DNA from 3 places in the Shewanella sp. MM_2022_3 genome. Region 2 is predicted to be linked to each of the others. Evidence: predicted binding sites of a transcription regulator. Region 2 holds the regulator's gene; each other region holds the start of a gene.

Region 1 (6,630 bases), on a different contig from region 2:
CAGTCAACAAACGAACCCAACTCGTAGGTCAAAACCGGCTAGAACTATTGCTATTTAAGTTAAATGGTCGTCAACGGTTTGGGATAAACGTATTTAAAGTGAAAGAGGTTTTGCAATGCCCGCCATTAACGACATTGCCTAAACTCAATCCTTACGTCAAAGGAGTTGCCCATATTCGCGGCACAACTATTTCTGTTATCGATCTGAGTGCGGCAACGGGGGGGCGTCCGTTAGCGAGCACTGAAAATTGCTTTATAATCATTTCGGAATATAACCGTAGTGTGCAGGGGTTCTTGGTTAGTTCTGTTGAACGTATTATCAACATGAACTGGGAAGCCATTATGCCGCCACCGCAAGGTGCTGGGCGTTATTCCTATTTAACCGCGGTTACCGAGATTGAAGGTGAATTGGTTGAAATCTTGGATGTTGAAAAGATTTTAGATGAAATCTCACCTGTCAAAACGGCCATTAGTGAAGAGGTTAATGAGCAACTTACTCTCGATAGAAGTCAGCATTACCATATTATGGTGATTGATGATTCTGCGGTGGCACGCAAGCAAATTATTCGGTCGTTAGAGTCGTTAAATTTACAAATTGACACGGCAAAAGATGGTCGTGAGGCACTTGATAAGCTCAAGGCCATTGCAAGTGAAATGAATAACGTTGCCGATGAAATTCCACTCATTATCTCCGATATTGAGATGCCCGAAATGGATGGTTATACCTTAACGGCTGAGATCCGTGATGATCCTAAGCTTAAAAATATCAAGGTGGTACTGCACACCTCATTAAGCGGTGTCTTTAACCAAGCCATGGTACAAAAGGTTGGTGCCAATGACTTTATCGCAAAATTTAACCCTGACGAATTAGCTGCGGCAGTGAACAAGCATTTAAGTTTGTAGTGAGAGTGTGGGTTAGTGCCTAGTTGAGCTTTACGCTATAATCTAGCCCTTATTACATGATTGTTGTGCACTTATTTTGGTGCTTGCTATAGGATCTAGGACGTGAATGTGCCTGATAAATCACTCGCTGAAGCAGAATATAATCAATTTAGGTTGTTCTTAGAACAACATAGCGGCATCGTGCTAGGTGAAAATAAACAATACCTCGTACGTAGTCGTCTCGCGCCATTGATGGGCAAATATAACCTTCCTTCGTTATCCGATGTGGTAAAGCATTCGATGAAACCCACGGAACGAGCTTTACGAGCTGAAGTTATTGATGCCATGACCACTAATGAAACCTTATGGTTTCGTGATCGTTATCCATTTGAATTGCTTAATAATGTGCTATTACCAGAATACAGTAAGTTAGGTAGACCTTTAAAGATATGGTCTGCAGCTTGCTCGTCGGGTCAAGAGCCATATTCTTTAGCAATGACCATATTAGAGTACCAGCAAAAAAAACCAGGGGCGCTGCCTGGTGGTGCCTCGATTCAAGCAACGGATCTTTCTCCTTCTATGTTGGAGCGATGTAAAAATGCTGAGTATGATAGTTTAGCGTTAGCACGTGGATTGTCTGAAGAACGTAAGCGGCAGTTTTTTGATGCTTTGCCTTCTGGCAACATGCGCATAAAGGATAACGTTAAACGTCTCGTCAATTTCCGAGCTCATAACTTGCTCGAGAGTTACACTTTGTTGGGTAAGTTTGACATTATTTTTTGCCGAAATGTGTTGATCTATTTTGCCCCTGAGGCAAAAGCAAAAATTTTGCGGCAATTTGCTGCCGCGTTAAATCCCAAAGGTATCCTCTTTTTAGGCGCATCCGAATCCATTGCTGGCCTTACTGATGAATTTGATATGGTTCGTTGTAACCCTGGCATTTATTACCAAAAGAAAACTTAAGGGTTTGATTTTAATTGATAATTACCGGCATAGTTCGGTAATTTTTTTATCTGCTATATCCCTCACAAACTTTATTACCTCCCATAAAAGTATTGGCACATGAATTGCTTTGTTCCCGTGAGTGACACGATGGAGGCAATTTTATGGCGATTAATTTTGATAAGGCACTGGGTGTTCACCAATTCACGTTGGGGATCCGTGCTGAGCGGGCTGAAGTGATTTCAAGCAATATCGCAAATGCTGATACGCCACATTATAAAGCCCGTGACGTCGATTTTTCTGCCGCCTTAAATGTTGCTAAAACCCAGCAACAACAGCGTAATAGCTTAGATATGACCGCTGATGAGCAGCATTTTGGGCTAGCGCAGCTAACCGGGCAGTACGTTAAATTTCGAGTGCCGAATCAACCCGATACTGGGGATGGCAATACTGTCGACGTTCAACAAGAGCAATCAGCATTTATGCAAAATGCTCTCGAATATCAAATGTCTCTGGGTTTTTTAGACAGTAAATTTAGCGGTATGAAAAAAGCGCTGAGAGGGGATTAATCATGAGTTTATTTAATATCTTCGATGTTGCGGGGTCTGGCATGTCAGCCCAGTCTCTGCGGCTAAATACTACCGCGAGTAACATTGCTAACGCAGATTCAGTCTCCAGCAGTGTAGATAAAACTTACCGTTCTCGTCATCCTATTTTCGAAGCCGAAATGGCCAAGGCGCAAAGTCAGCAACAAGCTTCCCAAGGTGTCACGGTGAAAGGCATAGTCGAGAGTGATAAGCCCCTATTAAAAGAGTATTCGCCGGATCATCCGATGGCGGATGCTGATGGCTTTATTTACAAACCAAATGTCAATGTCATGGAAGAAATGGCTGACATGATTTCAGCTTCTCGCTCATATCAGATGAATGTTCAAGTGGCTGAGGCGGCAAAATCTATGCTGCAACAAACACTTGGGATGGGTAAATAATATGCGTTATTTAGGAGGTACGTTGTGAGCCTCATTAACCAACTGAGTCAAACCTCATCGCAGCTGACTCAAACAAACACTCAATCGAATACGGTATCAACCAATACCACGAAAACCTCGACTAGCTCGACAGGTAACCCATTTTTGGATGGATTACGTTTGCCGAATAGTTCTGCTGTTCCAGAGGCTAAGAGTCAGCAGCTCACTCAAGAGGATTTTTTCTCATTACTCAGCCAGCAGTTATCGATGCAGGATCCCTTCAAGCCCGTTGATAACGACCAGATGATTGCACAGATGGCATCTTTTTCTACTGTCGATGGCATTTCTAAGTTAAATGATCAAATTGTTAATTTAAACAGTGTGATGACATCAAGCCAAGCTTTGCAAGCATCGGGATTAGTTGGGCGAAAAGTGCTGTTACCGACTGATACGGGTTATATCTCTGCAGAAAGCCCAGGCTTAAATGGTGTGATCAGTACTTCAGAGAAAATTCCCGTCATTAATGTTCGAATCGAAGATGATAAGGGGCAAGTCGTTAGAACATTTACTGTTGATGGTAGTAAGGGTGGTAACACTGATGTCAAGTGGGATGGTTTGAATGATAAAGGAGAACCCGTTGCTGCAGGTAATTACTCGATTAAAGCATCGGGTTTGGTGAATGATAAATCACAAGCGTTAGCTGTATCGACCTATGCGCATGTGACCAGTGTTTCTTTAGGTACTGCAGCGACTGGCGCCATTTTGAATCTCAAGGGTGGAATGGCCTTTAAACTGTCGGATGTACTTGCGATTAGTGAAGTTTAATCGTTATCAAGATTGTAAATGGACATCACACTTGTCCATCATTGAATTGAGCAAATGTAGAGGTGAATTATGTCGTTTAACATTGCATTGAGTGGCATTTCTGCTGCGCAGAAAGATTTGAACACTACTGCGAACAATATCGCGAATGCTAACACCATTGGCTTTAAAGAGTCGCGTGCTGAATTTGCGGATGTTTACGCTAATTCAATTTTCTCAAACTCAAAAACCGCTGTGGGTGGCGGTGTGGCTACGAGCCAAGTGGCGCAGCAATTCCACCAAGGTAGTTTGCAACTGACGAATAACTCGTTAGATTTAGCGATTAAAGGCGGTGGCTTTTTTGTAACTGCGTCCGAGATAGGTACCTTGGATCATCAGTTTACTCGGGCAGGTGCTTTCAAAGTCGACAAAAATAATTATATGGTTGACTCTGCTGGGAATTTTTTGCAGACCTTTCCAGTTGACAAAGATGGTAACTCTACCTCTGTCAGTTTAACGACAGCTAAGCCAGTACAAATTCCTGATACTGCAGGTAGCCCTGTTCAAACTGAAAACGTGACTTTGCAGATGAATTTAAATGCAAAAGAAGGTTCACTCGACCCTGCTGCTTTTGATCCTTTAGACTCCAAAACCTATAACAGTGTGACATCCATGACGATTTATGACTCTCTGGGTGAGCCACATATCATGACGACCTATTTCGTCAAGCCAAATAATGGCTCATATAATGGTGAAAACAACTGGGTTGCATACTATGCCATTGATGGTAAACAAGTTGATATTTCTGGCCCTGCTGGTACATATCAGACTGACACCAATGGTGATGGCACTCCCGATGCTTCTGGCACAGCTCAAACGGCTGGCGGCTGGAAGGGATCGGTTCTGAAGTTTAATTCCGTCGGTGTGTATACTGGGAGTGATCCGGCAGTCGTCGCCACCGAAGCGCTAGGGGTTGGCGGCGCTGGTGTGTTAGGCCCTGGTGCTGATGGTACTCAAGCCGTGACGATTAAATTTAATGCACCAACCCAATATTCAGCTCCCTTTGCCGCCACTGAATTGTCACAGGACGGTACCACAGTAGGGCGTTTAACCAATGTCGAAATTGGTGAAGATGGTTTGATCACTGCCAGTTACTCCAATGGTTCAACAGTGCCATTAGCCCGCGTTGCTTTAGTTCGCTTTGCAAACGAACAAGGGTTGACACAAGTGGGTAATACCTCGTGGAAAGCCAGTTTATCGTCAGGTCCTGCGCTGGCTGGTGAGCCTAACAGTGGTACGTTTGGTAGTCTCAGTTCTTCAGCGTTAGAGCAATCTAACATTGACTTAACGACTGAGCTGGTGGATTTGATTTCGGCACAACGTAACTTCCAAGCCAACTCACGTACGCTGGAAGTGAATAACACTCTGCAACAAACTGTTCTGCAAATTCGTTAAGTTAATCTTGTCTCTGCTAAGTGTTGCCGCAAGCGGCAACACTTAGCCTCTTTCTGTTGTGCATTCATTCGTTTATTAAAATCTCCTAATTTATCAGTTAACTAGCTGCTTATTTTATTGGCATGATGCTTGCTTTGCTATTGTCAGGTTGAAACTTTGACGGAGCAGTCTGTGGACAAATTCCTTTATATCTCCATGAGCGGCGCTAAGCAAAATATGAATGAGTTGGCGTTGCGTGCCAACAACTTAGCCAACGCAAATACCGATGGATTTAAGTCGGATATGGCGCAAGCCAGATCGATGCAAGCCTTTGGTGAAGGATTGCCGACAAGGGTCTTTGCCATGGTTGAAACCCCCTCCGCCAATTTTCGTTCGGGCCCGATTAAATCTACTGGACGCGATCTTGACGTTGCCATTAAAGGTGACGGTTGGTTTGCCGTGCAAGCACAGGATGGTAGTGAAGCTTATACCCGTTCTGGCAGTCTCAGTTTTGACTCAACAGGTTTATTGCATAACGACCGTGGTAATCCCGTGATGGGTGATGCCGGACCGATTGTGTTACCGCTGCCAATTGAAAAGGTCACTATTTCACAGGATGGGATTATCTCTGTTCGTCCTCAAGGTGCGACGACAGAAGTCGTCGAAGAGGTAGGAAGATTAAAGTTAGTAAACCCTGGCAATGCACAAATGATGCGCGGCGAGGATGGGTTGTTCCGTTTGGTATCCGGTGATCCGGCGCCTGCCGATCCCAGTGTATTTGTAGAAAGTGGTGCTGTAGAGGGCAGTAACGTCAATCCCGTGGATGAGATGGTGTCCTTAATCGACCTACAGCGACAATTTGAATTGCAAGTGAAGATGATGAAAACCGCGGAAGAAAATGACCGCGCTTCATCCTCATTAATGCGGATTAGTTAGGAGATAAATTATGCATCCAGCGTTATGGATTAGTAAAACTGGCTTAGACGCACAGCAAACCGATATTGCGGTGATTTCAAACAACGTCGCTAACGCCAGCACTGTGGGCTATAAAAAAAGCCGCGCGGTATTTGAGGACTTACTTTATCAAACTGTTAACCAAGCGGGTGGGATCAGCGCCTCTAACACTAAGTTGCCAAACGGTTTGAACATTGGTGCGGGTACCAAGGTGGTAGCCACCCAAAAAATGTTTACCCAAGGCAATATGCTGACCACGGATAACTCGCTCGATTTGATGATTGAAGGTCCTGGATTTTTCGAAGTGCAGCTCCCCGATGGGACTACGGCTTATACCCGTAATGGTCAATTTACCTTAGATGATACAGGGCAAATTGTCACGCCGGGTTCGGGTTATGTGTTGCAACCTGCGATCACTATTCCTGAGGATGCAACCAGTATTACGGTCTCTGCTGAAGGGGAAGTTTCGGTAAAAACACCAGGTGCGGCGGAAAACCAGGTCGTTGGGCAGCTAAGTATGACCGACTTTATTAACCCGTCGGGTTTAGATCCTATGGGACAAAACCTATACACCGAAACTGGTGCGAGTGGTACGCCTATTCAAGGCACTGCATCACTTGATGGTATGGGAGCGATTCGTCAAGGTGCGTT
Region 2 (6,630 bases):
TGGATGGGTTGGCGTTTAGCTATTGAGGACTTAAGCCAAAGCGCAGCAGTACATTGTAATTTAGCGCACGGGAGGGCGTCGAGTCACAAATGTGTTTTACTGGTATAAGGTGCTGAAATCAAAACCAAACAGGATACTGAATACCGGCAGGGATCATCGAGATGATACCATTAGCAGGCTTCGTCAAACTTAGCGTCGATAAGGGCACAAATGGCATTAAGTGCAGGCTCGGCATCCGGGCCTTCGGCGATGAGGGTGATGGTTTTACCCATGCCCGTCTCGAGCATGAGTAGACCCAATACACTGGCGGCAGAGGCCTGTTTTTCACCTTGGATCAGCGTAATGCTGGCATCAAACTCAGAGGCCAATACCACGAGCTTTGTGGCGGCACGGGCATGTAAGCCGAGTTTATTGCAGATGGTGACTTGGCGCTCAAGTTTTGGCATGGCTCAACTCTCGATGGCGCGCATTGACTTTATGTTTGCCATTACTAAAACGTTTAGCTAGTTGCTCGGCTACATAGACTGAGCGGTGTTGGCCACCTGTGCAACCAATCGCAATCGTCAGATAGCTACGATTATTGCGCTCTAAATGCGGCAACCAGGTTTCGAGCAAATTCTCGATTTGCCAGATGAACTTATTCACCAGTGGCTGGCGATTTAAAAACTCCGCTACGGGTTCATCTAAACCGGTGAGAGGTCTAAGCTCCGGTTCCCAATGGGGATTTGGCAAAAAGCGCACATCAAACATAAAGTCAGCTTCGGTCGGCATACCATGCTTAAAACCGAAGGACTCGAAGTTGATCACCAGTTCCTTATCGACACTGCCAAGGAGTATTTGCCGCACTTGGTCGCTGAGTTCATAGATATTCAGATTAGAGGTATCTATATAGTGATCCATCTGCTGTGACAGCGGCTCGAGCAATTTGCCTTCAAGCTTGATGGCTTCTTGCAGTGACACTCGGCTCTTAGATAAGGGATGTAAGCGCCGCGTTTCACTGTAGCGTTTGAGCAACACTTTATCGCTGGAGTTTAAGAAGAAGCTGGTGAGTTCAGTGCCCGTAGGCAGGCTGGCAAGCTGTTTAACCAGCACTTTGTCTTGCTCTGGTAAATTGCGCACGTCAACACTGATAGCAACGAGATCGTTACTGCCTTTGAGCTGTTCAAGCAAACTGCCAATCAAAGGCAAAGGCAAATTATCGACACAATAGTAGCCGAGATCTTCAAGCACTCTAAGTGCGACCGATTTGCCTGAGCCTGAACGCCCTGACACTATGACCAGTTTCATCCAATGATTACCTGATAGAGTTCCGTTTCATCATGCGTCTTGCGCAATTGTTTTAATATTTGCTTGTCACTGAGCTTTTCAGCCATGCATGACAAGGTACTTAGGTGCTGCTGACATTGGTCGGCAGGCACGAGTAGTGCAAATAAAATATCGACGGGTTGTTTATCGATAGCATCAAAGGCTATCGGCTCCTCACATTTTATCAATATCGCTATGGGTTGTGTTATATCGGTTAATCGACCATGTGGAATGGCGATACCGTTACCTATACCTGTGCTACCCATCTTTTCGCGCGCCACGAGGCTTTCGAAGATCTCTTGAGATGAGAGGGTGGGGTACTGGGCAGCGGCTAAGTCGCTGATGAGTTCCAGTACCTTTTTCTTACTGCCCGGAGTGGCGCAGGTTGTGCACTCCGGCCGCAGTATGGTACGAAGTTCCATTGCTAGTGTTTTGTTAACTTCTCTTTGTGTTTAATAACCTGACGATCAAGTTTATCAATCAGGACGTCTATGGCAGCATACATATCTGCATGCTCTGAAGTCGCGAAGACTTCACCACCGGTGAGGTTGATTCTCGCTTCGGCAATCTGTTGCATTTTCTCAACATTGAGCACAACGTGCACATTATTGATCTGTTCGAAATGACGTTCAAGTTTTGAAAACTTTTCCTCAACATATGCCCGTAACGATTCAGTAATCTCGATATGGTGTCCACTTAGGTTTATTTGCATAGAAACGTCCTCCGATACTCACAATAGGCTATAAACTTTTACGCTGATTGGAAGGGGGAATAAGCATCGCTTCTCGGTACTTCGCAATGGTTCTGCGCGCAACGTTAATTCCCTGTTCTGCCAGAAGTTGAGCCATCTTGCTGTCGCTTAATGGTTTTTTCTGGTTTTCCGCTGCAACCAGTTTCTTAATGAAAGCTCTGATTGCTGTGGATGAGCACTCACCGCCATCATCCGTCCCGACGTGGCTTGAGAAGAAATATTTTAGTTCAAAAAGTCCTTTTGGGGTATGCATGTATTTTTGAGTCGTCACCCGTGAAATGGTGGACTCATGCATTTCTACCGCTTCGGCGATATCGTTTAGAACCATGGGTTTCATGGCTTCTTCGCCATATTCGAAGAAACCTTGTTGGTATTGCACTATGCAGTTTGCCACCTTGAGCAGTGTTTCGTTGCGGCTTTCAAGGCTTTTGATAAACCATTTGGCTTCCTGCAAATGACCACGAATAAATTGGCTATCTGCTTGATTTTTTGAACTACGAGCCATTGCTGCATATTGCTGATTGACGTTGATTTTTGGCATGCAGTCAGGGTTTAATTCGACCACCCAACGGCCGTTTTTCTTCGACACCGAAACATCGGGGATCACATATTCTTCATCGACAGGGGTGATGAGTAAACCGGGGCGAGGGTTCAAGGTTTGGATCAGCGCAATACTGTCCCTTAACTCGTCCTCTTTCAGTTTGGTCTTACGCATTAACAGCCTAAAGTCGCGGGCGGCGATCAGATCTAGATGATCTTTGATCAGCATGCGGGCATTTTCGATGTGAGGGGTATCAGGCGAAAAATGAGATAGCTGGATCAGTAAACATTCGCTTAAATCCCTTGCCGCGACACCAACGGGGTCGAAGTGTTGAATACGCTTGAGCACGGCTTCGACTTCGTCGAGTTCAATCTCGGGATTGCCCATGGCTTCGAGGATATCTTCAGTGCTTTGAGTGAGATAACCTTGATCGTCGATGGCATCAATAATCGCGGTGGCAATGGCTAAATCGGTTTCAGAGAAGGGCGTGAGGTTTTTTTGCCATTCTAAATGTTCGTACAACCCCTCGCTAGTTTCCCCTTGGAAGGGCATGTCATCTTCACGGCTGGCGCCAGAACCTGAGTTTGGCGATGCGGTAAAGACTTCATCCCAAGTGGTATCCATGGGTAACTCTTCGGGCAGAGATTCTTTGGTCAGCGACTCGGCAATGTCCACGGTGGAATTATCTTGTTCCTGTGGCTGGGCAGTCGTTTCGCTAAAGTCGGTATCGGCGATATCTTGCTTACGTTCGCTAGGCGCGTCAAATTGCTCCTCTTCCAGCTCGAGAAGAGGATTAGAGTCTAAGGCTTGCTGGATTTCTTGTTGCAGTTCCAATGACGACAGTTGCAGCAGGCGAATGGCCTGCTGAAGTTGTGGCGTCATGGTTAACTGTTGACCCAGTTTGAGCTGGAGTGACGCTTTCATGTTACCGCTGATCCCTAGGTTATTATTGTGAGTTTAGGTCGCTTGATATCATATGGATGGAGCCTAGCGCTCTCAAATTCAAGGCTTATTAGCTTTGTTTTAGTAACTATAGCCTGAATTGTTCACCTAAGTACACAGCCCTAACTTGCTGATTGTCTAAGATCTCTGCGGGTGTGCCCTCGGCAATAAGATTACCGTGACTCACAATGTAAGCATGTTCACAGACGTCTAAGGTCTCGCGCACATTGTGGTCAGTGATAAGTACTCCAAGGCCTCGGCTCTTAAGCTGCTCGATAATTTTCTTGATATCGATAACGGAGATCGGATCAACGCCCGCAAAGGGCTCATCAAGCAGAATAAACTTGGGGTTGGCCGCTAAGGCGCGGGCAATTTCGACGCGGCGACGTTCACCGCCCGATAAGGACATGCCTTGGCTGTCACGAATATGGGTGATATGGAACTCTTCTAGCAGTTGCTCTAGTGCTTCTTCGCGCTGGTCACTATTGAGCTCTTTACGGGTTTGCAGTACCGCCATGATGTTGTCGTGTACGGTTAATTTACGAAAGATACTCGCTTCCTGTGGTAGGTAACCAATACCTTTGCGGGCACGCAGATGCATAGGATCGGCGGTTAAATCATCATCGTCGATAAAGATATGGCCTTTATCGCTTTTAACTAAGCCCACGACCATGTAAAAGGTGGTGGTTTTGCCCGCGCCGTTAGGGCCGAGTAGGCCGACGACTTGACCCGTTTTGACCGTCAGGCTGACATCTTTGACAACCTGACGACTCTTATAACTCTTGGCGAGATTCTGTGCTTTTAAGGTGATTTGGGTCATTTAGAATCCTGTTTTTTCACAGGTTTATCTGTTGGTGTATTTTTGAGTTCTTCCTGATAATTATCAGGTTGAATAATGGTAATTACGCGATCATCACCATTGCCGCTACTTTCGGCGATCAGTTTTTGCTGAATAATATCGTAACGAATTAAATTGCCTGTAACTTGACTACCCGCTTGGTCTAGGGTCGCTGTACCAGTTAGGGTCAACGTCCGAGTGGCCATTTCATAGCGAATCTCTTTGGCGCTAGCAGATGCAGGGCGGCCATCATCCAGGATTTGGCTGTAGGTTGCTGGATTTCCTGTAGCCAGTAAGACTTTACTATTTTCGCCTTCGACAGAAAATGCACGGAGTTGATCCGCATGGATTTTAATTGAGCCTTGAACAACTTCAACGGGACCGAAGAAAATGATCTGATTGTTTTTAATGTCCGCAGTTTGACTGACGGCTTTAATTTTCACTTCTTGCTGTAAGTCACCGATCTTGGCGAAGGCATTCATGCTTGTCATTAGCATTAGGCTGGCAAGTAATATGTTATTTTGCTTCATAGGTTCCTACTACCTGACTGGTCAATTGCACTTCCTGCGCGTTAAGGTCGGCATAAAGGCCTTGCCCTTGAATATTAAAATCTTTCCCTGTGACGTAAATGATGCGGTCAGAGGTCATTATCATTGTGTTGAGATCGAGTTCTAAAAAACTGGTGGACAAGGTTTGTATCGGTTCACCAGGGCTGATGGCATCGATAATAACATTATTTTCTAATACAACCTTGCCAGTATCTTTGTTGAGTCGACCTTGATCGGCTTTGATCTGCCATTTTGCTTTACCTTGGTCGGGATACACAAGATAGACAGGCTGAATAAAGTCTGTTTGGTTTTTAAGCTCATAGTGTTCCATGTGCTTTGCCGTGACACGACTATTGACTTGTCCTTGCTCGTTAAACTCGATGCTGCGCAGATCTTCGATAATGTAGTCGGGTCTGTCTGTATCATTCAGGCTGCTATCGGTATCGCCACCGCGTTTTTGTTGGACCTGCCAATACAGCACGAGTGCAGTACCAAAAAAAGCAATAATGGCGAGGGTCACACGACTCATATGCTCATCCCATGGGCTGAGGTAAATTTGTTTTGACTCAGAAGTAACAGATCTGTCAGCTCTCTGAGCGCACCATGACCACCATTTAACTGGGTCACAAAATGGGCGTGTTGGCGCACATAGGGATGTCCATCGGCGACACAGACGGCAAGACCGACGACATTCATCACTGGCAGGTCGACAATATCATCACCGATATAGGCAACTTCTTCAGGTGTGACATTGTAGAGCGACAGCAGTTCTTCATAGGGGACAAATTTATTATCCACACCTTGATAAATATGGGTTACACCGAGGGCCGTCATGCGGTTTTCAACAATTTTAGACTGGCGGCCTGTTATCACGGCCAGATTAAAGCCACTGGTCAATAATGAACGCACGCCATAACCATCGCGGGTATGGAAGGCTTTGAGCTCCTCACCCGAGTTGCTTAAATAAATGCGGCCGTCAGAAAATACCCCATCCACATCGCAGATCAGCAGTTTAATTTTTTGCGCTCTTTGCCACACATCATCGCTGATCGGGCCGTAAAATCCTTGCTGTGGCATTAAATGACTCCCGCTTTAACCATATCGAGCATATTGAGCGCCCCGACAGGATGATTGTCTTTATCTATCACTATCAGGCCGTTGATATTTTTTGAGTCCATCACTTGCAGCGCCTGCGCTGCCAAGACGTTTTCAGTAATTGTGACACAGTTTCGCGTCATCACATCGGCGATAGGCGTGGTGCGTAGGTTGACTTGGGCATCGATAACGCGGCGTAGGTCGCCGTCGGTAAAAATACCCACGAGTTTGTTTTGTTCATCGATCACCGCCGTCATGCCTAGGCCCTTCTTGGAGATTTCATACAGGGCATCGGTGATGCAGATATCGTGTTTAACCAGTGGTAAATCATCGCCACTGTGCATGACATTACTGACTTTTAACAGTAGCTTACGCCCTAGGGCACCGCCTGGGTGAGACATGGCAAAGTCTTCCCGAGTAAAGCCTTTGGCTTGCAGCAGCGCAATGGCCATTGCATCACCCATTACTAAGGTTGCGGTGGTGCTCGAAGTTGGCGCAAGCCCGAGCGGACAGGCTTCTTCAGGCACTTCAATACATAAATGAATTTTGGCCAAACGTGCCATCGTGGACTCAGGTTTGCCCGTCATAGCAATCACGGGAATGGCTTTAC
Region 3 (6,630 bases), on a different contig from region 2:
TGATACCTAGCGTATCGGCGATATCCGAATTAGCTAAAGCCCTTATTAATGAAAAGATTGCTGTACCTGCAAATGCGAAAGTCGACATTAATCCACAAACGGTCGATAACCGAATGCTGCCAGCACAGTGCACATCACCAATAAGGGTCGAATTAGCTTCAGAACGCGAAATTAGCCGTAATAACACAATAAAAGTCAGTTGTGATACCCCCGATCTCGCCTACCCTTGGCAGATTTTTATGTCTGTTAGAGTAGACATTCTTTTTCCTGTTGTGGTCGCAACCGAAACCTTAGCGCCAGGTGAATTAATCAGTCCTTCACAGGTCGAGATCCGCTATGTTGACCAAAATAGTTTGCGTGGTATGCAATTTAGCGATACTAATCAGCTTACAGGCGTGAGAGTTAAACGCCGAGTCGCGAAAAATTATCCTATTTTTGCGAACAACCTTTGCTTTGTCTGTAAAAATGACACAGTGTCGATTTATGTGCGTTCAAATAACTTCGTACTAAAAACTGTGGGAGAGGCGCTGCAAGATGGTAATATCGGCGACCAAATTCGAATCAAAAATAGCAGTTCTAACAAAGAGCTAGATGCCATAATTACAGCGATTGGCGAAGTAGAAGTTAGAATGTAAAATAAGCTAAAGCTTTTCGATAAGCTGCCGATACCCCAGTTAAGAAATCCGTATACATGACGCTGGAGCCTAAAATGGCAATTGATATTAGCAAATTTAACGCCGGAGCGGCCGCACAAGTCCGTTCAAACAGCACTAAACAAAGCAGCGAAAGCGAGAAAACCTCTCAGGTAGCGGCTAAATCAACTCAACTAAAAGGTGACTCTGTTGTCATTACGGCTCAAGCTCAACAGTTACAAGGAGCTCAAACCAAAATGGCCAGTCTACCTGAAGTCGACCAAAAGAAGGTGGCCGAAATAAAACAAGCCATTGCCGAAGGTCGTTATAAAATTGATCCCGAAAAGTTGGCTGCGAATATTGCCAGCTTCGAAGCAGAATTAAATGAGCTTAATAAAGAGTAACTATGACAGAAATAGCTAAACTGGTAGATCAACAACACGCCCATTTGGCTGTTCTTAAACAAATTATTCTTAAGGAAAAAGGCGCTTTGGTTGACCAAAACGCCGATTTGCTTTTGTCCCTTGCTGAGCAAAAATCAACATGTCTACAAGCCCTTAAAGCAAATGATGACTTGCTGGCTAGTCACAGCGATAAAGCCTTACTCACAGAGCAAGTTGAGCTATCCGATAAAATGGCAGTGGTTAAAGAGGCTCTAGCAGAATGCAAAGATCTCAACGCACAAAATGCTAGTTTGATCGAGATGAATCTTGCAAGCCTAAACCGCTTTGCTCAAGCCTTGCAGGCGAGCCGAAATGCCACCACGCTGACGTATAACGATAAAGGTAAAACCTCAACAATCTCAAGCTTAGGCAATGATCTAAAAGCGTAAGGTGTTATAAGTACAAACGGATTTCAAACAAAAACCGCGCTTAGTAAGCGCGGTTTTTGTTTATCGATTATCCGTACCCAAACCATCTCATGCTTGTCTTCTGGCGGATAGGAGATGACACCTTAAAAGTAAGTGACTTCTTTAATTCTCTGTGGCCGACTCTGCTGCTGATAGATTTGCCATACCTTAGAAAAATCAAGTTCTAACTCAGTAACGTAATGCTCACCTGCGGGATAACTTTTAACTACTCTTGCGCCGCGGATCACCCCAGTGACTGAAGCTTTAACATTATCATCGGTTAGCATCCAATCACTGACACTGCTGTTAGCGGTGATCTTTTGGCCGTATACTTGTTCAGCTAGCTCACGGTAAGCCACAATTTTAGATGCTTGCATCGCCATCAACATTCTTTGAGATTGCTCTTTCGCTGGTTGAGTCGCTAACGGGGCATAACCAATGGCCGTTAGCTTAGGGAAGCTAGATGGAGGAACATCTTCCCACTGCACATACTTGTCTCTAGAGGCACAACTTGTCAGTAGAAGCGCCGCAATCACTAACAGATAGCGTTTCATTTTCCATCTCCTAATACACGCACTTCATTCATACCGGGAGCCGACTGACGATATAAAATCCCATCGTGGGAGATCACTTGCTCAGAGGGCTGCATATAATTGCTTAATTCTTTTTGTGTAACAAAGGTCTGTGAAGCTGACACCACTCGGTTGTTACTTAAGGTAACGATTCGAGTATTAATGGCTAAGCCATTGGTCGTCGGGCTCATCGTGGATACCACAATATGGTCAACAGGTAAGTTGGTCGAAAGCTTTTGCCAATCACGCGTCAAAATAAAATCGCCCTCGCCAGTAACACGCAGTCCATCGGCGAGATTTAACTCCACCACGTTAAATTGAAAACTGTGCAACGATGCCATGAGTCCCTGCTGCAATTGCAGCGCAACCGCATTCGTACTCGTCATGTCGCCCACCAATACTGGTGTAGTTACAACAATAGGTTGATCAGGACGCAATGCATCATTTTGCTTGACTAGCTCGGTCACAATACGCTGAGCTAAATGATTAATCACCGCTGTCGGCGGCAAACCATTGCCATCAACTAGGCTAGGTTTTGGCGGCACAACGGGTTTAGTCGCACACCCAATCAGCACCAAAAGAGCCAGGGGAATGAACGCACGCTTTAGCATGGGAATAACCTCATTATCGATATCAATGCGCCTCAAAGCGAGCCGCAATCTTTAGTCAAAAAGATTGCAAATATTAGACCAAGTCAAAATACAATCCTTGATTCACTCACCTGATTATCGACAACGGTGCCAATAACTTTACCCTCTTTACCTATTCAGCAACTTCAGATAGTTTGGGGATATTTCATAAATCAGGCACGGAACTTGCTTTTACAGCCAATAAAACCGCCATTAAACTGACTCAACTGATTGGCACAATTGACCTGAAGGGCTTATTAATGAACATACTCAGAAAGCACTTGCTCATCATTAGCAGCCTACTGCTGGCCGCACTTCAAGCTAATCAAGCACAAGCAGAATGGGTCGAAGCCAGTGGTGAAGCAATCATCACTAATGGCAACATCGCCCAAGCGCGGGAAGAAGCCATCAATCAAGCGGTTAGCTATGCCACCCTCAGCACCGGGATCCAAATATCCAGTGAACAACAAACCACCAACGGCAATCTCACACAAGACAGCTTCGCCATTAATCGTAACGCTCAAGCGATTAGTATTCAGTTAGTAAGTGAACGCATTCAAGGGAATAAAATTTATGTGTCGCTCAGGCTCGATCTGAATGATGACCCAACACAACAATGCCCTACGGGCCAATTAAAAGCCGCGATCCTTATTCCCCAAGCCCAAATAAAAGATCGAGCACAATTACGCTACGGCCAATTATCAGGATTTGAAGAAGTCATCTCCGAAAGACTCGGTAACAGTATTGATGGCTACTCATCAACTGGATACAGCCATATCCATGCCAAAGAAAGACTCGATATCGCACAAGAACTGGTCGATATCCGCGGCTATAGACTTCCGAGTTGGCTGAGTGAAATTACCGATAGCCAATACATTTTACTACCGCAAATTATTGATATTTCAACCGAGCCAGTACAAGCCACCTTTATGGGATGGTGGGATGAAGCGCCACAAAGGCAGTTCCAATTAAAGCTTAGCCTCTATCACGGCATTAGCGGTGAAGAAGTATGGAACAAAACCTACAGCACATCGGCTCGGTGGGAATTTGAGGAACAAGCCATTGTTGCCCCCAATAGTGATAGATTTTGGCGTTCATCCTACGGCAAAAATATCAGCCAACTGCTGCAAGAAGCGACTCGCGATATTGATAACACGCTCAACTGTAGACCACTACTTGGGCAAGTTGTCAGTCGTCAAGGAGATCGGATTATTCTCAACCTAGGCCGAAAACATGGCATTCGAGTTGGTGATAAGTTCCAAGTGGTGTTACAACGCAATTTACCGGATAGACTCAATGAAATGCGTGCCATTGCTACCAAAAGCCGAGCAACAGTGCAAATTGAACAAGTGAGTGAAGAAAGTGCAACAGCCGTACTCGTTGACCAAAATGCGGTTTACAATGTACAGATAAACGACATCGCGCTTAAGATTTAAGCAACTAAATCATAAGCCTTTTAATCAAAGATAAAACCAGTATAATCACCAGTGTCTCTTCATAGCTCAACAGGATAGAGCAGCCGCCTCCTAAGCGGCCGATCGGGGTTCGAGTCCCTGTGGAGAGACCAGATAGTGATGTCGGTAATATCAACACGAAAGCTTCCGAGGAAACGGAATGACTGAACTATTTGCCACTAATCTGAGTATTATTGCTAAACGCTGGCCAATTGTGGCTGCTGCGATAAAAAGCCAATCAATTGACCATCTTGATGCACACTTAGTCCAAGGCCAAAACCAAACTATCAGTGTTAATGGCATTCAGCTCAGCAGTCGCCATGACCGCATCGCTGAAGCACAGCTGTTTATTAGTACCCTTCCCTCAAATGTTCACCAAGTCACGGTTTATGGCGTGGGTATGGGTGATGTGCCGAGTCTATTAACGGATAATCCGCAATATCAAAAAATCGAAGCTTGCATTTTAAACTTAGCCGTATTCGCGTTACTGCTTTGTTATACCGATCAGCGGGAATGGCTAAGTCATCCGAATGTGGTATTAAATGCGATGCCCAGTGCCACGCTGCAATTTCCGAATGTTGCCATTACCCCAGATCTCAATCTCGTCAGTGATGACAATGCCACACTGAGGGATCTCTTGGTGATGGAGCTTAATCGTGATTTCACCAATCGACACCATCAAATCGATGATCCTGAGATCCTTAAGCGCTTTGCCGATAATCAGGTGTTTATTACTAATGATCCCGATGCTGCCCATTTAACGAAAAGCTACAATCCATACAAAGCAATTGTTATAGGCTCAGGTCCGTCTTTAGAAGAACATTATGCTTATCTTAAGCAGTTGAGTTTAAGCCCATCGAGACCCTTATTGATTGCTGCGGATACGGCTTTACGTGGTTTACTTCATCATCAGATTAAGCCTGATATCGTGGTCTGTATTGACGGTTTAATTTCCTCCTATCATTTGCCTTTGTCAGAAACCCAAGAAATCAATCTTGTGTATTTTCCTCGAGTAGCACCCGAAGTATTAGCCCATTGGTTAGGGCCAAGATTTGTGGCTTATGGCACGAGCAAAATTTACGACAGCATGTCCCAGCTGAACCCCAAGCTGAGGCTGTTTACAAATGGCAGTGTGATTCACCCAGCAATTGATTTAGCCGTTAAGTTACATGCTAAGGAAATCACACTATTAGGCTGTGACTTTTGTTACTGCAATAATAAAAGTCATGCTTTTTGGAATGATTATCCATTTGAAAGCAAGGACAAATCTGAAAAAATATGGGTTGAAGCTGTGATACAAAAGGTGAGAGAAGCAAAACATTGGTTGATTAATGGTAAAGGTCAACGGATTGCTACTGATCTAAATCTTCGCGCTTATTTACGACATTTAGAACGCTATATTGCTAAACATCCACAGGTAAAGTTTTACCAAGCCAGTTTATCGGGCGCGAAGATCCGCGGTTCGCAATATAAGGAGCTGATTTAATGTTGTCTAAACCACATAATTCGCCAAAACCTTCACCAAAACAGTCCCTTGAAGACATGCTTTGCCAAGCGGCCCACTCCTTCCGTTTAGGCAAGGAAGCTCAGGCATCAGTGGAATTTCGTTTATGTCTCGATTCAATAGAGAAACATCACCCCGAGCTGATGCAATTACCCTCGTTTCAGCAAATGCTGGCGCCAATGCTACAAGCTCAGGAGCAACACGATTGGCTTAATCTTGCTGATTACTTAGAGTATGAGCTCATTGCCCTTGTCAGTCGCTAAAACGCTAATTTAAAGCTTCCCTGTCATTTGCCGTTAATACGTTATCAACACCATTGTGTGAGCCACTATGACTAAACATTCCCCTGTCTTTATCGCCGAAGTTTCTAGTAACCATCATAGAGACTTACAGCGTTGCATAGAATTTATCAAAACAGCCGCTGAAATAGGTTGTGATGCCGTTAAGTTTCAACTGTTTAAAATTGAAGAACTGTTTGCACCTGAGATTCTATCTAAGAGTGAAATGCATCGTAAACGTAAACAATGGGAGTTACCAGTCAGTTTTCTGCCCCAACTCAAGCAATCCTGCGAAGAATACGGTATTCAGTTTTCTTGTACCCCGTTTTATCTCGACGCAGTAGCTGAGCTTGAACCCTTTGTGGATTTCTACAAGATCGCATCCTATGAATTACTTTGGGACGACCTACTCGCGGCCTGCGCGAAAACAGGAAAACCAATTGTGATTTCAGCGGGCATGGCTAATTTTGAGGAAATTGATCATGCGATTAATGTGTTACAAAATGCTGGCTGTCAGGATATTACATTATTACACTGTGTATCAGCCTATCCGACGCCAAAAGCAGATTGTAACTTAGCTGTGCTTGGGCGTTTCCGTGAACGCTACAACATTAAAGTGGGTTGGTCTGATCACTCTGTTTCATCGGCTGTGATTCGCCGCGCCGTTAATCGTTGGTTAGCTGATTGTATTGAGTTCCATATTGACCTAGA

What was found. Region 2 encodes sigma-54, which starts transcription at its own class of promoters, with help from an activator protein. Its sites were predicted from a motif close to GTTGGCACGNNNNTNGNNT; they were not measured.
Region 1: a site for sigma-54 is predicted at 1,936-1,954, ahead of flgB (flagellar basal body rod protein FlgB). Genes of this name have one in related genera too.
Region 3: a site for sigma-54 is predicted at 2,781-2,799, ahead of MMG82_RS09880 (FlgO family outer membrane protein). Genes of this name have one in related genera too.

What each region holds. Positions count from the first base shown of each region.
Region 1 is NZ_JAKZGV010000013.1:61,929-68,558, reverse strand. It holds gene MMG82_RS09855 (chemotaxis protein CheV) at 1-902, shown strand, start outside; gene MMG82_RS09850 (protein-glutamate O-methyltransferase CheR) at 1,005-1,844, shown strand; gene flgB (flagellar basal body rod protein FlgB) at 1,988-2,392, shown strand; gene flgC (flagellar basal body rod protein FlgC) at 2,395-2,811, shown strand; gene flgD (flagellar hook assembly protein FlgD) at 2,836-3,615, shown strand; gene flgE (flagellar hook protein FlgE) at 3,685-5,046, shown strand; gene flgF (flagellar basal-body rod protein FlgF) at 5,218-5,961, shown strand; gene flgG (flagellar basal-body rod protein FlgG) at 5,972-6,630, shown strand, end outside.
Region 2 is NZ_JAKZGV010000001.1:29,169-35,798, reverse strand. It holds gene MMG82_RS00205 (HPr family phosphocarrier protein) at 171-446, opposite strand; gene rapZ (RNase adapter RapZ) at 433-1,287, opposite strand; gene ptsN (PTS IIA-like nitrogen regulatory protein PtsN) at 1,284-1,727, opposite strand; gene hpf (ribosome hibernation promoting factor) at 1,730-2,017, opposite strand; gene MMG82_RS00185 (RNA polymerase factor sigma-54) at 2,046-3,521, opposite strand; gene lptB (LPS export ABC transporter ATP-binding protein) at 3,628-4,359, opposite strand; gene lptA (lipopolysaccharide transport periplasmic protein LptA) at 4,356-4,907, opposite strand; gene lptC (LPS export ABC transporter periplasmic protein LptC) at 4,894-5,454, opposite strand; gene kdsC (3-deoxy-manno-octulosonate-8-phosphatase KdsC) at 5,451-6,002, opposite strand; gene MMG82_RS00160 (KpsF/GutQ family sugar-phosphate isomerase) at 6,002-6,630, opposite strand, start outside.
Region 3 is NZ_JAKZGV010000013.1:68,856-75,485, forward strand. It holds gene flgA (flagellar basal body P-ring formation chaperone FlgA) at 1-635, shown strand, start outside; gene flgM (flagellar biosynthesis anti-sigma factor FlgM) at 710-1,036, shown strand; gene MMG82_RS09870 (flagellar protein FlgN) at 1,039-1,464, shown strand; gene MMG82_RS09875 (LPP20 family lipoprotein) at 1,587-2,036, opposite strand; gene MMG82_RS09880 (FlgO family outer membrane protein) at 2,033-2,665, opposite strand; gene MMG82_RS09885 (flagellar assembly protein FlgT) at 2,944-4,119, shown strand; tRNA gene MMG82_RS09890 (tRNA-Arg) at 4,175-4,250, shown strand; gene MMG82_RS09895 (6-hydroxymethylpterin diphosphokinase MptE-like protein) at 4,298-5,623, shown strand; gene MMG82_RS09900 (hypothetical protein) at 5,623-5,904, shown strand; gene MMG82_RS09905 (N-acetylneuraminate synthase family protein) at 5,972-6,630, shown strand, end outside.